2 regions of the Vibrio glycogenivorans genome follow, and region 1 is predicted to be linked to the other one. Evidence: predicted binding sites of a transcription regulator. Region 1 holds the regulator's gene; the other holds the start of a gene.
What was found. Region 1 encodes PurR, which represses purine synthesis genes. Its sites were predicted from a motif close to TNANGNAAACGTTTNCNTNA; they were not measured.

Region 1 (7,184 bases):
ACTTAACTTAACTCTTGCTCTAGCACACATCACAACCAAAGGAAGGCTTTTCGCCTTCCTTTTTATGGGGTAAACTCGCGCTACTCGGGTTTATCAATAACAAACTAAAATGACTTCAAGACTTTTCCCTGCACTCGTAGCCGTTGGCTTATCCGGATGTGCAACGACAGATCACGTCGCTCTCCATGAGCAAACTCTTGAGCAAGTTAAATCATCTCAGCTTGCGATTGTTAACAAAATTAATCGTTTAGAGCTACAAATTTCCAACCAGAGCGACTACATTGAAAGTCTGGAATACGAGATTGCAGAGCTAAACTACACGTGGGATCTGCGTCTTGAAGAGGCAGGGCTTGAGCAACAAGTAGTGCTTGAGACGGAAGAGCAAGAAGTCGAAGTGGCAGAAACTATCGACCTGACACCGAGAGAACCCTACGAGGTAGTACTTGGTGGGGTTGAACGCGTGACTTTTGATAACCTCGAAACAGAGTTAAACGCGCGCGTTGACACTGGCGCTTCAATCTCCTCCCTTAATGCTGCCGATATTGAGCAGTTTGAGCGTAACGGTAAGCGCTGGGTTCGTTTCCACATTGCGGACTCAAAAGGCCAGAAGATTGAGGACGCGTCATCTGAGCCAGTAAAAGTAGAAGCACCGGTGGCTCGAATGGCAAAGATCCGTCAATCGAGCAATGCAGACAGTGAGCGTCGTTATGTGATTGACCTGTGGGTGCGTCTAGGTGACATCCACGAGAAAACACAATTTACGCTCGCCAATCGCTCTCATATGACTCATCCAGTGCTGCTTGGTCGTGATTTTATTCGTGACATCGCACTTGTTGATGTGAGCAAAGATTACATTCATACGGAACGTAAACAACAATAACAAGGTAACTTATGACGTCTAAAATTCCATTCTATATCTCTGTCGTCCTGTTGGTTACGGCTGGGATTGTACTTAGTGTGCTTAGACACCAAACCTACGGTGTGCCCTGGACGCCCGGGGAGACACGTCAAGTATGGGATATCGAAGCACGTATCGAGTTTTCTGGTAAAGGTGAGCCAATTAAAGCCTCACTCGCCGCACCACATACTCAGCCTGGCTATACGTTGATCAGTGAATCAGCATCGTCTCAGGGCTACGGTGTTTCTTATCTGCAGACCGATGCAGGTCGCCGTGCGGAGTGGTCAATTCGTGAAGCCACTGGCCCGCAGACCATCTACTACAAAACTCAGTTCTTAGTTGACCCGAATGCCGATGTCGAGCCTATTCCACCGCAAGGTGAGCGTGGCAAACCAACCTTCAGCGGTCCTGTTGAAGCCGCTGCACTAGCTTTGATCGACCGTTCCAAACAGCGCTCTGCAGACGACATTACCTTTACTCGTGAATTGATTAAGTCGCTTAACGACAGTGACAGTCAAAACGCCGCACTGATCCTCAACGACATGCCTAAAGTCGAAGCGGTTGATAAGATCCTCGCTTATGCCGGTGTGCCGAGCAAAATTGCCGGTGTGATTGAGCTTGAAGACGGCCGCCGCCGTCAAAGTATTCAGCCAATGAACCAGGTTTGGGATGGCAAGCAGTGGCAGCTGTTTAACCCACAGTCTGGCGTTCAAGGAATGGCGCCAAATATTCTGATTTGGGACGAATCGAATGTCTCGCTTCTGGATCTGATTGGTGGCAGTAACAGCCAAGTCCTGTTCTCTATGATTGCCCAAGAGGTCTCAGCTCAGACGGCAACCAACAATAAAGTCGACGCCGATGGCCTGCTAAACCTCTCGATTCACAGCCTTCCGCTGGAAGAGCAGGCAATGTTCAAGACCATCATGCTGATCCCGATTGGCGCCCTTATTGTCGTGTTCTTGCGCGTGATCATCGGTCTAAAGACCTCGGGTACCTTTATGCCCGTTCTGATTGCGGTAGCGTTTGTTCAAACCCAGCTTGTGACGGGTATTGTCGGCTTCCTACTAATTGTCGGTACTGGCCTTGTAATCCGTAGTTACCTTTCACGGCTTAACTTGCTGCTGGTTGCTCGGATCTCGGCAGTGATCATCACGGTAATCATGATTATCTCAGTGTTTACCGTTGTCGCCTTCCGTATCGGCCTAACTGAGGGCTTATCAATCACCTTCTTCCCAATGATCATCCTGTCATGGACGATTGAGCGTATGTCAATCCTGTGGGAAGAGGAAGGCGCTAAAGAGGTTATGCTCCAAGGTGGTGGCTCACTATTGACCGCTGTGCTTGTGTACTTGGCGATGACCAACAGCTATGTCCAGCACCTAACGTTTAACTTTATCGGTCTGCAGTTTGTTGTACTTGGCGGAATCTTGCTCCTTGGTACTTACACTGGCTATCGTCTAACTGAGCTGCGTCGCTTCAAACCGCTAACGGAGGACTAAACGATGTTTTCACGTTTAACCTCACCCGGTAAACTGCGCGCCAAAGGGATCATGGGCATGAACCAACGTAACCACAGTTACATTGGCCGCTATAACGATCGCTCTAAATACCCTTTGGTGGATGATAAGCTTAAGACCAAGATCATTGCTGAAGCTGCTGGGTGTACCGTGCCAAAACTGATTGGCACCATCTCTACCCAGGCGGATGTAAAGCGAATCCACAACATGGTCAAGGAGTGGCCGGGCTTTGTGATCAAACCTGCTCAAGGTAGTGGTGGTAAGGGCATCCTAGTGGTTATTTCTCACCAGGATGGCGTCTACACCAAGCCCTCTGGCTCTACCATCAATGAAGAGGATGTTGAGCGCCATATCAGTAACACGCTTGCTGGCCTGTTCTCGCTCGGTGGTAAAAACGACGTGGCCGTGGTGGAGAACTTGATTAAGTTCGATGACTGCTTTGATGGCTACAGCGTTGAGGGTGTGCCTGATGTACGGATCATCGTGTTCAAAGGTTACCCTGTCATGGCCATGATGCGCTGTTCAACCACCGCTTCAGATGGCAAAGCAAACTTGCACCAAGGCGCCGTCGGGATAGGCATTGATATCGCCACAGGGCGCGCTGTCCGCGCAGTACAGTTTGACCAACCGGTTGAGCACCACCCAGACACTGGTCAAGAGCTCAGTCAACTGCAAGTCCCACACTGGGAGCGTCTGCTTGAACTTGCTGCGAGTGCCTGGGAGATGACTGGGCTTGGTTATATGGGCACTGATATGGTTCTGGATAAAGAAGAAGGACCAATGGTACTGGAGCTCAATGCTCGCCCGGGATTAGCAATACAGATTGCCAACGGCAGTGGATTGTTGCCGCGATTGCAGCATATTGAGAATCTTGAGCTCCCCGCGGAATACCCGAAACCCAAAGAGCGGGTCGCCTACGCTGCTAAGCAGTTTGGTGTCTTCAACAAGTAAGTCAGTAAACAGCAAAAATGCCGCCCTCTCATCGGGCGGCATTTTTATTTATACTAACAATCGATTACGTCAGGCCTCTTAGAAATGCTGGTCTATTACTCTCATTATTGCTCCATGCCACTATTTAGAAATTAGTTATACTTATCAACATAGTGAACGAGATGTGGGGTTGATCGTGATTGAAGAAGTGAAAGCGTTTAATGATAAGCGAGCGGAGATCTACTGGTGGCTCTCAAGCCTGTTCAGTCGAGAGTTGGACGACAAAGATCTTGCCCAGTATCAAAGCCCAGAAATTCGCGCATTTCTAAGTGGCTTGGGAGAGAACCTACAGTTAAAGCAACCCGTGGCGAACTTTATTGATACACTCAATCGCCTACAAGACCGAGAAGACGCTAAATTGGAACTCGCTGCAGATTTTTGTGACTTGTTCCTTAAATCTGATAAAGAAGGGGCGCTACCTTATGCCTCGGTATATCTAGATCCTGAACATATGCTCAATGGTCAGCCCGCTCTTGAGATGAAGCAAATCCTCGCTGAGCACAACATCCAAGTTTCCCACGGCCTAAACGAGCCCCCAGATCATCTCGGTGTTGAGCTCGATTTTCTTGGCAATCTTATCATTCGCTCGAACGAACTTGAGCAAGAGCGCCACCTCGAGCAGGCTTTTGCCGAGCAGGAGCAGTTTATCCGCCAGCATCTGCTCACTTGGGTACCCCAATTTCGTACTTTATGCAAAAAACGTGACGAGTTTGGGTTCTATGCCGCAGTGAGTGAGTTACTGGTCGCCTTTCTCGAGCTGGACTGCCTATATTTATTGGGTGAGGAAAGTTAGTCCAGCTGGCGATTAAGTTTGCACCGTAAACGATAGCAGTCTAAAATGTTCGGATATTTTTAGCCGCTTTCGTGAAAGCGGTTTTTTTATTTACCCCTTAGCGAATACCGCATTTCCCTCACCATGATACGTTCGAACGCTTGAGATCTGTGCGGTAACCATAAGTACAATTAAGGAACACACCAATGGCCACTATTAAAGATGTCGCACGTCTTGCAGGTGTCTCTACCACAACGGTATCGCACGTTATCAATAAGACTCGATTCGTTGCTGAAGCTACCCAAGAAAAAGTAAACCAAGCAGTTAAGGAGCTTAACTATGCTCCTAGTGCGGTAGCGCGTAGTTTGAAGTGTAACTCAACCCGCACCATCGGCATGCTCGTCACTCAGTCCACTAACCTATTTTTCTCTGAGGTCATCGATGGTGTTGAGAGCTATTGTTACCGTCAGGGCTACACGCTAATTTTGTGCAACACGGGTGGCATCTACGAGAAACAGCGCGACTATATTCGCATGCTGGCTGAGAAACGTGTCGATGGTATCCTGGTGATGTGCTCTGATCTGACTGAAGAGCTCAACGAGATGCTCGACAGCCACCCTAACATTCCAAAAGTGATCATGGACTGGGGCCCTGAGACCTCACAAGCTGACAAAATCATCGATAACTCAGAAGAAGGCGGTTACCTCGCAACCAAATTCCTTATCGACAAGGGCCATCAAAAGATTGCTTGCCTTAGCGGCCACTTTGAAAAGGCGGCGTGTATGGAGCGTATTAGCGGCTTCCGTCGCGCGATGGATGAGGCGAACCTCAATGTGGTTGAGGATTGGATCCTTGAGGGCAATTTTGAGTGTGATACTGCCGTCCTTGCTGCGGACAAGATCGCTGCAATGGATGAAAAGCCGACCGCGGTATTCTGTTTTAATGACACCATGGCACTCGGCCTTATGAGTCGCTTGCAAGAAAACGGTATTCGTATTCCCGAAGATATGTCGGTGATCGGTTATGACAATATCGAGCTGGCCGAGTACTTCTCTCCGCCACTGACCACCGTACACCAACCAAAACGACGCGTGGGTAAGAATGCCTTCGAGATCCTCCTCGAGCGAATCAAAAACAAGGAACATGATAAGCGAGTTTTTGAGATGCACCCTGAAATCGTGGAACGTCTAACTGTTAAAGATATCAGTCATTTAGGTTAATTTGTGTACCAAAGTTAGATATTCCTGCATTTAGTGTGCAATTGACAGAAGTTGGCTAGTCTTTTTTGGAATCGGCGTCACATTATGGTTGTTGGATATGTGATACCTATCCAGCTTTTTATTATGATTTTGTCTATGCCACGCACAGGGCAAACCATCTGAAAGGGTGGGACGCAAAGCCTCCGGCCTTACCCTTCAATTACTTGAGTGAAAACTCTCGTAGTTGAAGAAAGGTAGCGGGGTTGCCGATGGTGAAAGGACACTGCATTTAGCTGTTATTAGTAGGTGTAGGGTCGGTTTCGCTAAATTCTCGGGCCTGAATTTAGGTGGCTGTTGTTTCATTACCGAGATTTACAAAACCATGGATAGACCAATTTTAAAAGACTCAATGCGCTTGTTTGAGCAGTTAGGCAGCGTAAAGTCACGTTCAATGTTTGGCGGATTTGGCGTTTTTGTCGATGACGCAATGTTTGCACTTATCGTGCGCAATCGTTTGCACATTCGCAAATGTAGTCAACTTGATGCAGAAATTACCGCCAAGGGCCTTGAACCTTATGTTTATGAGAAGAAAGGCTTTCCTGTTGTTACCAAGTATTTTCAACTCGCCGAAGATTGCCTAGAAAATCCCCAGCGTCTACTTGAGATGGCAACCGTGGCACTCGATGCCGCGAAAAAGGACAAAATTAAGCAAGAAACCGCCAAGCCGCAGCGTCTTAAAGATTTACCTAATCTGCGCCTTGCAACGGAAAGAATGCTGAAAAAAGCGGGGATCGGCAGTGTTTCTGAGCTCGAACAAGCAGGCTCTGTTAACGCTTATCGCGCGATTCAGGAAACCCACACCGTACCAGTTAACCTTGAACTGCTCTACTCTCTAGAGGGAGCACTTAGAGGCACGCACTGGTCAGTGATCCCACAGCAACAACGTGATGCCCTAGCTAACCAGCTTTGCTAAACCTTTAGAAAACTAGCTATTCATTACTTAGATTCAAGCCAGCGACTCGCTGGCTTTTTTGATCTGTGGGTATATCTAACTTCAAATTATGGATAACTTTCATTAGCTTGAATGCTAACAGAGCAGTTTCTACTTACCCACCAGCTCCCACTTCGCGACCGAACTCACAATAATTATTTATAGCAATTCAATTGTGAAAAAAAACAAATATACCTCGATGAATTAATGGTATTTTGTTAACCAAAGCATCACTAAGGTTAACCATTACTTACTTGTCGTAGGAACCAATTAATGAAGAAGTTACAAAAATCAATTGCCCTTGTTGGGATGGGAGCCGCGTGTGTCTCTGCTCAAGAGATTGACCTCTCGTTTCAAGATCACACATTGCCAATCGAAAAACGTGCTGAAATCCTTGTGTCACAGATGACATTGGAAGAAAAAGTCAGCCAACTGCTCAATGACGCACCGGCCATTCCTCGCCTTGAGGTTCCGTCTTACAACTGGTGGAATGAAGCCCTGCATGGCGTGGCGCGTAATGGTAAAGCCACGATCTTCCCTCAAGCTATTGGTCTTGCCGCTACCTTTGATGCCGAACTGGCCAAAGAGGTTGCCAGCGCTATTTCTACTGAGGCAAGAGCCAAGTTTTCTATCTCTCAATCCATGGGTAACCACAGCCAGTACGCGGGGCTGACTTTCTGGACACCAAACGTCAACATCTTCCGTGACCCACGCTGGGGACGAGGACAAGAAACTTACGGTGAAGACCCATTCTTGACCTCGCAAATTGGTGTCGCCTTTGTGCAGGGCTTACAAGGTGATGATCCTAACTACCTAA
Region 2 (7,184 bases), on a different contig from region 1:
TCGCATGCCAAGCACCTCTTTTCCCTGCCATTGACCATGGCAGACAATGCCGTAATCCGGGATTGAGCCAGCATCGGAGCCAGCCTCTGGGCTGGTCAAAGCAAAGCAGGGGATCTCTTGGCCGGTGGCAAGCCTTGGCAAATAGTGGTCTTTTTGTTCTCGGGTGCCATAGTGTTGCAGCAACTCCCCAGGCCCTAGTGAGTTGGGCACGCCGACGGTCGAGGCTAATACGGCCGATACGCCGCTGAGCTTTTGTAGTACTAACGATTGGGCGTAGGCTGAGAACTCCAGTCCCCCGTATTGTTTTTTGATGATCATGGCGAAGAACTTGTGCTCTTTGAGGAATTGCCAAACCTCAGGGGGCAAGTCGGCCAGTTCATGGGTGACTTCAAAGTCATTGACCATGGCGCAGACTTTATGCACTGGACCATCCAAAAAAGCCTGTTCTTCTTGAGTCAGTTTGGGGCTTGGGATTGCATTGAGTTGAGACCAGTCAGGCTTGCCCCGAAACAGCTGAGACTCCCACCAAATCGTCCCGGCATCGAGGGCTTCTTTTTCTGTTTGTGACATCGGTGGTAGCACCTGACGAAACAAGGCTAACGCTTTACGCGAACAAACTTGCCAGCGCAGTGGTGGTAGCAAGGCCAGCATCACAACGGCGAGATAGATACCCCAACTGACTGCGCCAAGTGAGCCCAAAAGCGTCATAAGCACCATCGCGATGGAAGTGATGGCGACGGTCTTGGTTAAAGGCAGGCGGTGGTAGAGCGCCACGGCGAGAGTGGTGAGGACAACAGTGATTGAGAGTATCACAAGCATACGGTTTCCTTACTGGGGCCAAGTGAGTTATTTATCGATAGTTACTGGTCTTACCAGTAACTATAGTAAACATTTTGATAACATTCTCATCAAGTACAAATAGGCCAAAAAGTGATCAGTTCCAGTTTTGTTGAAGTGTAGGGCGTCACAAGAAAGTTTGAAAAATACTCGCTAAGCCACGAAGTGGTGAAGAATTTGCTGTTTCTTTCACCGCGGCTATCGACACCACCGTTTGAATGGGTAAACTCGAAATACAAGCCAAGATGGCCAATACAAATAACCAGCAAGAGATGCCCTATGTACCAAGACTTAATCAAAAGTGAATTGACTGAAGCTGCTGATGTCCTCAACCAGTTCCTGAATGATGAGCACAACATTGCTCAGATTGAGGCTGCCGCGAAGATGATTGCCGACTCATTTAAGCAAGATGGTAAAGTGTTGTCTTGTGGTAACGGAGGCTCGCACTGTGATGCGATGCACTTTGCCGAAGAGCTGACTGGCCGTTACCGTGAAAATCGTCCGGGTTATGCAGGCATAGCGATCTCTGATCCGAGTCACCTTTCCTGTGTGAGTAACGATTTTGGCTATGATTACGTGTTCTCACGCTATGTCGAAGCTGTGGGTCGTCAGGGTGATGTGCTGTTTGGTCTATCCACCTCTGGCAACTCAGCAAACGTGTTGAAGGCCATTGAGGCGGCAAAAGCCAAAGGGATGAAGACCATTGCACTAACTGGTAAAGATGGTGGCGCAATGGCGGGGTTAGCCGATGTTGAGATCCGTGTACCACACTTTGGCTATGCCGATCGTATTCAAGAGATCCACATCAAAATTATTCATATCGTGATTCAATTGATCGAAAAAGAGATGGCGGCGTAAGCCAGAAAGCGCCCGCAAGCATTAGGAGTTGTAGGAAAAAATGTGTGAATTGCTCGGGATGAGCGCCAATGTGCCAACGGATATCTGTTTTAGTTTTACCGGTTTGATGCAGCGTGGAGGTAATACCGGGCCGCATCGTGATGGCTGGGGGATTACCTTTTACGAGGGTAAGGGCTTTCGTACTTTCAAAGACCCCAAGCCAAGCAGTCAGTCGAAGATTGCTGAGTTGGTACAAAACTACCCAATTAAGAGCTGTGCGGTGATAAGCCATATTCGTCAAGCCAACCGTGGTGGCGTCAAGCTAGAGAACACCCACCCGTTTACACGTGAGCTTTGGGGGCACTACTGGACGTTTGCTCACAATGGCCAACTGAGCGACTATCAGCACTTAGATACAGGTCGTCATCGTACAGTGGGTCAAACCGACAGTGAGCTGGCGTTTTGTTGGCTACTCAATCAGATGGAACAGCGTTTTCCTGAGCCGCCACAGAGCATGGAAGAGGTGTTTCGTTATCTCGCCACGTGTTGTGGACAGCTTCGCGACCTCGGTGTGTTCAACATGCTGCTGTCAAACGGCGAATATCTAATGACCTTCTGCACCAACCATCTCTATTGGATCACCAGGCGCGCCCCTTTCGGTGAGGCCTCGCTGATTGATGAAGAGGTGACGATCAATTTCCAAGAAGAAACCACACCCAATGATGTGGTATCCGTGATTGCTACCCAGCCATTGACCGACGACGAACACTGGCAACGCATGAAACCAGGCGAGTTCGGTTTGTTCCATTTTGGTGAACTGGTTGATAGTAATAGCGAAGATTTGATTGATGTTGAGTTTGCTGCTGCGAAGCCTGGGGATCAGTCACCGACGAAGCCGCTTTAAAAAGTTGGCGGGGAGCGAGGTGCGAGTATCGAGGAGTTTGTCGCGCGTGGTGATTTACTCGTACCTCGGAACGAAGTGAAACCCGCACCTCGAACCTAAAAAAGGCAGTGGAATCACTGCCTTTTTTGAAATTAGGGGATATCAGTCAGCAGCGTAGCCGTGAATGCCCAGTTGCTCGCCATCGAGGAAGGCTTTACCTTGGCGCATTTCCAAGCGGTCCTCTACAAACCATTTAGCGACCATAGGATAGATCTTATGCTCTTGGGTCTGGACTCGCTCGGTTAGCGTGGCGACGGTGTCTTCATCGAAGATAGGCACCTTAGCTTGCAGGATCACCGGGCCGCCATCGAGCTGCTCTGTGACAAAGTGGACACTGGTACCGTGCTCTTCATCACCGGCGTGAATAGCACGCTGGTAGGTATTAAGTCCTGGGTATTTAGGCAGCAGAGAAGGATGGATATTGATCATGCGACCTAAATAGTGGCGAACAAATTCACCACTTAGGATACGCATGTAGCCAGCCAGAATCACTAGGTCCGGCTTATACTCATCGATTTGACGCATCAACTCGGTATCGAATCCGTCACGAGTCTCAAAGGCATCAGGGTCGAGGAAGTTGGCAGCCGCGCCGGCTGCCTTTGCTCTATCTAGGGCATAAGCTGTTGCTTTGTTTGAAAAAACAGCGGTAACTTTGCCATCATTGATGTTGGTCTTGCAGGCATCAATAATCGCTTGCAAGTTAGAACCATTCCCTGAAACTAAAACAACAATACTTTTCATGCCTAGTTGATCTCGACTTGCTCTTCACCTTCTTGTGCAGAAGCAATCTCACCGATAACCCAAGCGTTTTCGCCTTCTGCTTTTAGCAGTTCAACAGCTGCATCGGCTTGGTCTTTTGGTAGGGCAACAATCAGACCCACGCCACAGTTGAATGTGCGGTACATTTCGTGCGTCTCAACGTTGCCTTTTTCTTGTAGCCATTTGAAGATGGCAGGCCACTCCCAGCTGTTGCCGTCAACCACAGCTTTAGTGCCTTGTGGAAGTACGCGAGGGATATTCTCCCAGAAGCCGCCACCAGTGATGTGTGAGATAGCATGGATATCGTGCTGCTCAATCATCTTCAGTGCCGACTTGATGTAGATTTTGGTTGGTTCTAGTAGGTGCTCACCAATGGTGCGACCTTCTAGCATCTCACCTTTGTCTGCGCCAGATACTTCCAGTACCTTACGGATCAGTGAGTAACCGTTAGAGTGTGGACCGCTAGAGCCAACAGCGATCAGTGCATCACCTGCAGCGACTTTTGAGCCATCGATAACTTGTGATTTTTCAACCACGCCAACACAGAAGCCTGCAACATCGTAGTCATCACCTTCGTACATGCCAGGCATTTCAGCGGTTTCACCACCGATCAGTGAACAACCTGCTTGGATACAGCCATCAGCGATACCGGTTACTACGTCTGCTGCGGTATCAACATCCAGTTTGCCCGTTGCGTAGTAATCTAGGAAGAATAGTGGCTCAGCACCTTGAACGATAAGGTCGTTCACACACATTGCTACCAAGTCGATACCAATCGTGTCGTGCTTGTTTAGATCAAGTGCAAGACGAAGCTTTGTGCCTACGCCGTCAGTACCCGATACCAAAACAGGCTCTTTGTATTTGGTTGGAAGCTCACAAAGAGCACCAAAGCCGCCAATGCCGCCCATGACTTCAGGACGACGAGTACGTTTTACCGCACCTTTAATACGATCAACTAATGCGTTACCCGCATCGATGTCTACACCAGCGTCTTTGTAGCTAAGAGATGTGTTATTACCACTCACGGAGAAATCCTCGGTAGTTAGTTGGATGTGAAAACGGCGCTATTCTAACAGCGCTTAAACCTAAAGAGCAAACGTTTGCGCAAAGTTTTTTCCGCCCATGGCATGATTGCAAAAAAGTCGACAAATCGCTTGTCAAAACGAAGTGAAGAAGAGGTTACTGCTCAGTGATCGATAGGTAGGAGAGTGTCAATCTCAAGCGCAAGGATTCGCTTTGTCGCGGCTTTGAAACGAATCGCTGCTGTGATGGCTAAAGTGCTTAATTCCTGCCCTTTTTTGTTGAAATCGGGTTATAATCTCAGGGTTTACTCAATTAGTCGGAGAAGAAAATGAAAGTTGTTGAAGTTAAGCACCCTCTTGTTAAACATAAAGTTGGTTTGATGCGTGAGGGGGACATCAGCACAAAGCGTTTTCGTGAGTTAGCCACAGAGGTTGGTAGCTTGCTGACCTATGAAGCAACCGCCGATTTTGAGACTGAAAAAGTCACCATTGACGGTTGGAATGGTCCGGTAGAAGTTGAGCAGATCAAGGGTAAGAAGGTCACCGTTGTGCCTATCCTGCGTGCCGGTCTGGGTATGATGGATGGTGTCCTTGAGCACATGCCAAGCGCTCGTATCAGCGTGGTGGGTATCTATCGTGACGAAGAGACGCTTGAACCCGTGCCTTACTTTAACAAGCTAGCGTCACACATCGATGAGCGTATCGCGCTGGTGGTTGACCCAATGCTCGCGACGGGTGGTTCGATGATTGCGACTATCGATCTGCTTAAAGAGAAGGGCTGTAAGCACATTAAAGTACTGGTTCTCGTTGCTGCGCCTGAAGGGATTGCAGCCCTCGAAAAAGCGCACCCAGAGGTTGAGTTGTACACAGCGGCTATCGACGAGAAATTGAATGACAAGGGCTATATTGTTCCTGGTCTTGGCGATGCGGGTGACAAGATCTTCGGCACTAAGTAAAGTCTATTGCACACTTCATTGTGTAACGAAAAAGGAGCCTGTTGGCTCCTTTTTTAATGCGACTACTTTTTAAGGCTTAGTGTACCTGGGCGGCGTGACTTGGATGGTTTACTAGCACCGTTATCACTTGGCTTAAAGTAGGTTTTGCCTTTACTTGCACCTTGACTATTGCCCGTGGAGCCGTCTCTGCGTTTTGAACTGCCTTCATTTGAGCCATGGCGACCACGCTTTGAGTTAGGCGCGTGACGAAACTCCTCAGCATTGCGACCTTTAAAGGTACGCGGCTTCTGGTTACGACGCGCCTTAGATTCTTGGTTTTCTTCTCGGCTGTCATACAGCTTAGCATCGGTCGCACGGCGGATGCGTTTGCCCTTACCATCGACCTTCGAGGCCTCTTCAGTACCAACCGAGCCTTCGCACATGGCAAGGATCTGCGCGACCTCTTGCTCGCTCATATAGCGCCATTGGCCATTGGGGATCCCATCGAGGCTGATGTTCATGATTCGTACGCGACGCAGTTTGAACACCTCGTAGCCGAGCGCCTCACACATGCGGCGGATCTGACGGTTCAGACCTTGAGTGAGCACGATACGGAACGAATATTTGGTCTCTTTGGTTACGGTGCATGGCAGGGTCACGGTATCGAGGATCTCAACGCCCGAGGACATTTTGTCGATAAACGCTTGGGTGATCGGCTTATCGACACGCACCACGTACTCTTTTTCGTGGTTGTTGCCCGCGCGCAGGATCTTATTGACGATATCACCATCATTAGTCAGGAAAATCAGACCATCGGAGGGTTTATCCAAGCGACCGATAGGAAAAATACGCTGATTCAAACCAACAAAATCGACGATGTTACCCGGTACATCACGCTCGGTGGTACAGGTAATACCGGTTGGCTTGTTAAGCGCGATGTAGATCGGGCGCTGTTTGCTGCGCACAGGTTTACCATCAATACAGACATCGTCGCCAGGGAGTACCTTGGTGCCGACCTCAGGCTTTGCGCCATTAATGGTGACACGACCCTGCTCAATCAGTTTGTCGGCTTCGCGACGAGAGCAAAAGCCCGTCTCGCTAATGTATTTATTCAGGCGCTTGGCGTTATCTTGTGACATGTTGTTGCTCCTAACGTTTCACAACGGCGGTGTTAGAGGGGACGCTCTGGCTAAGAGCGGCCCAGCTCTGAAAAATTTAGGGGCAAGAGTTTACCACCGGTGGGGCGCTTAACCTAACCGTTTTTGGTGACGCTCACGATTTTCCGTTTTCTTGTCTGCGCTTTTACGCAACAGCACATAAACCGCGCCAGTGCCACCATGAAAGCGCTGAGTGCTGTGGACACACTGAACATCTTTAATTTGTGTTAGCCAACTCGCGACATAGCTTTTCATCAGTGCAGGCGGGTTGGAGCGCTCGCCGCGCCCATGGACGATAATCACGGTGCGTATGTCCATCCGAATACATTGCTTGAGAAACTTAACCACCTCATCGCGACCCTCTTTAAGCGTACGACGATGCAGGTCAAGGCGCGCTTGGATCGGGTACTTGCCCAGACGCAGTTTGCGAAACACGCCTTCTTGGACGCCATCACGCTTAAACTCAATAATATCCTCAGGTTTGAGCATCGGGGCATGATCAAGCGACAGATATTCAGGGTCTTGCTCGGTAAGCCATTCTGCTGCCTCACGCTTAGCCAGTTGGGCATCGGTAACTTGAACGGTCTTTTTATGCTCGGCGGTATCTTGGTGAATGGGTTTGACATCGCCCATCATCTGCTGAAAAAGCAGGAGATCATCATCGTGACTCATAGCTGATAATCCATTTAAAATT

Region 2: the regulator PurR is predicted to act here: its motif matches at 4,465-4,484, upstream of purM (phosphoribosylformylglycinamidine cyclo-ligase).

What each region holds. Positions count from the first base shown of each region.
Region 1 covers NZ_JBPVIS010000004.1:177,475-184,658, forward strand. Annotated here, with positions in the region: gene ACSTTG_RS11530 (ATP-dependent zinc protease family protein) at 110-880, shown strand; gene ACSTTG_RS11535 (inactive transglutaminase family protein) at 892-2,397, shown strand; gene ACSTTG_RS11540 (alpha-L-glutamate ligase-like protein) at 2,401-3,366, shown strand; gene torD (molecular chaperone TorD) at 3,545-4,198, shown strand; gene purR (HTH-type transcriptional repressor PurR) at 4,384-5,397, shown strand; cyclic di-GMP riboswitch class I at 5,536-5,647, shown strand; gene ACSTTG_RS11555 (TfoX/Sxy family DNA transformation protein) at 5,759-6,349, shown strand; gene ACSTTG_RS11560 (glycoside hydrolase family 3 C-terminal domain-containing protein) at 6,641-7,184, shown strand, end outside.
Region 2 covers NZ_JBPVIS010000001.1:551,514-558,697, reverse strand. Annotated here, with positions in the region: gene fadE (acyl-CoA dehydrogenase FadE) at 1-819, opposite strand, end outside; gene lpcA (D-sedoheptulose 7-phosphate isomerase) at 1,117-1,695, shown strand; gene ACSTTG_RS02605 (class II glutamine amidotransferase) at 1,736-2,578, shown strand; gene purN (phosphoribosylglycinamide formyltransferase) at 2,720-3,358, opposite strand; gene purM (phosphoribosylformylglycinamidine cyclo-ligase) at 3,361-4,401, opposite strand; gene upp (uracil phosphoribosyltransferase) at 4,728-5,354, shown strand; gene rluF (23S rRNA pseudouridine(2604) synthase RluF) at 5,417-6,472, opposite strand; gene smrA (DNA endonuclease SmrA) at 6,581-7,162, opposite strand.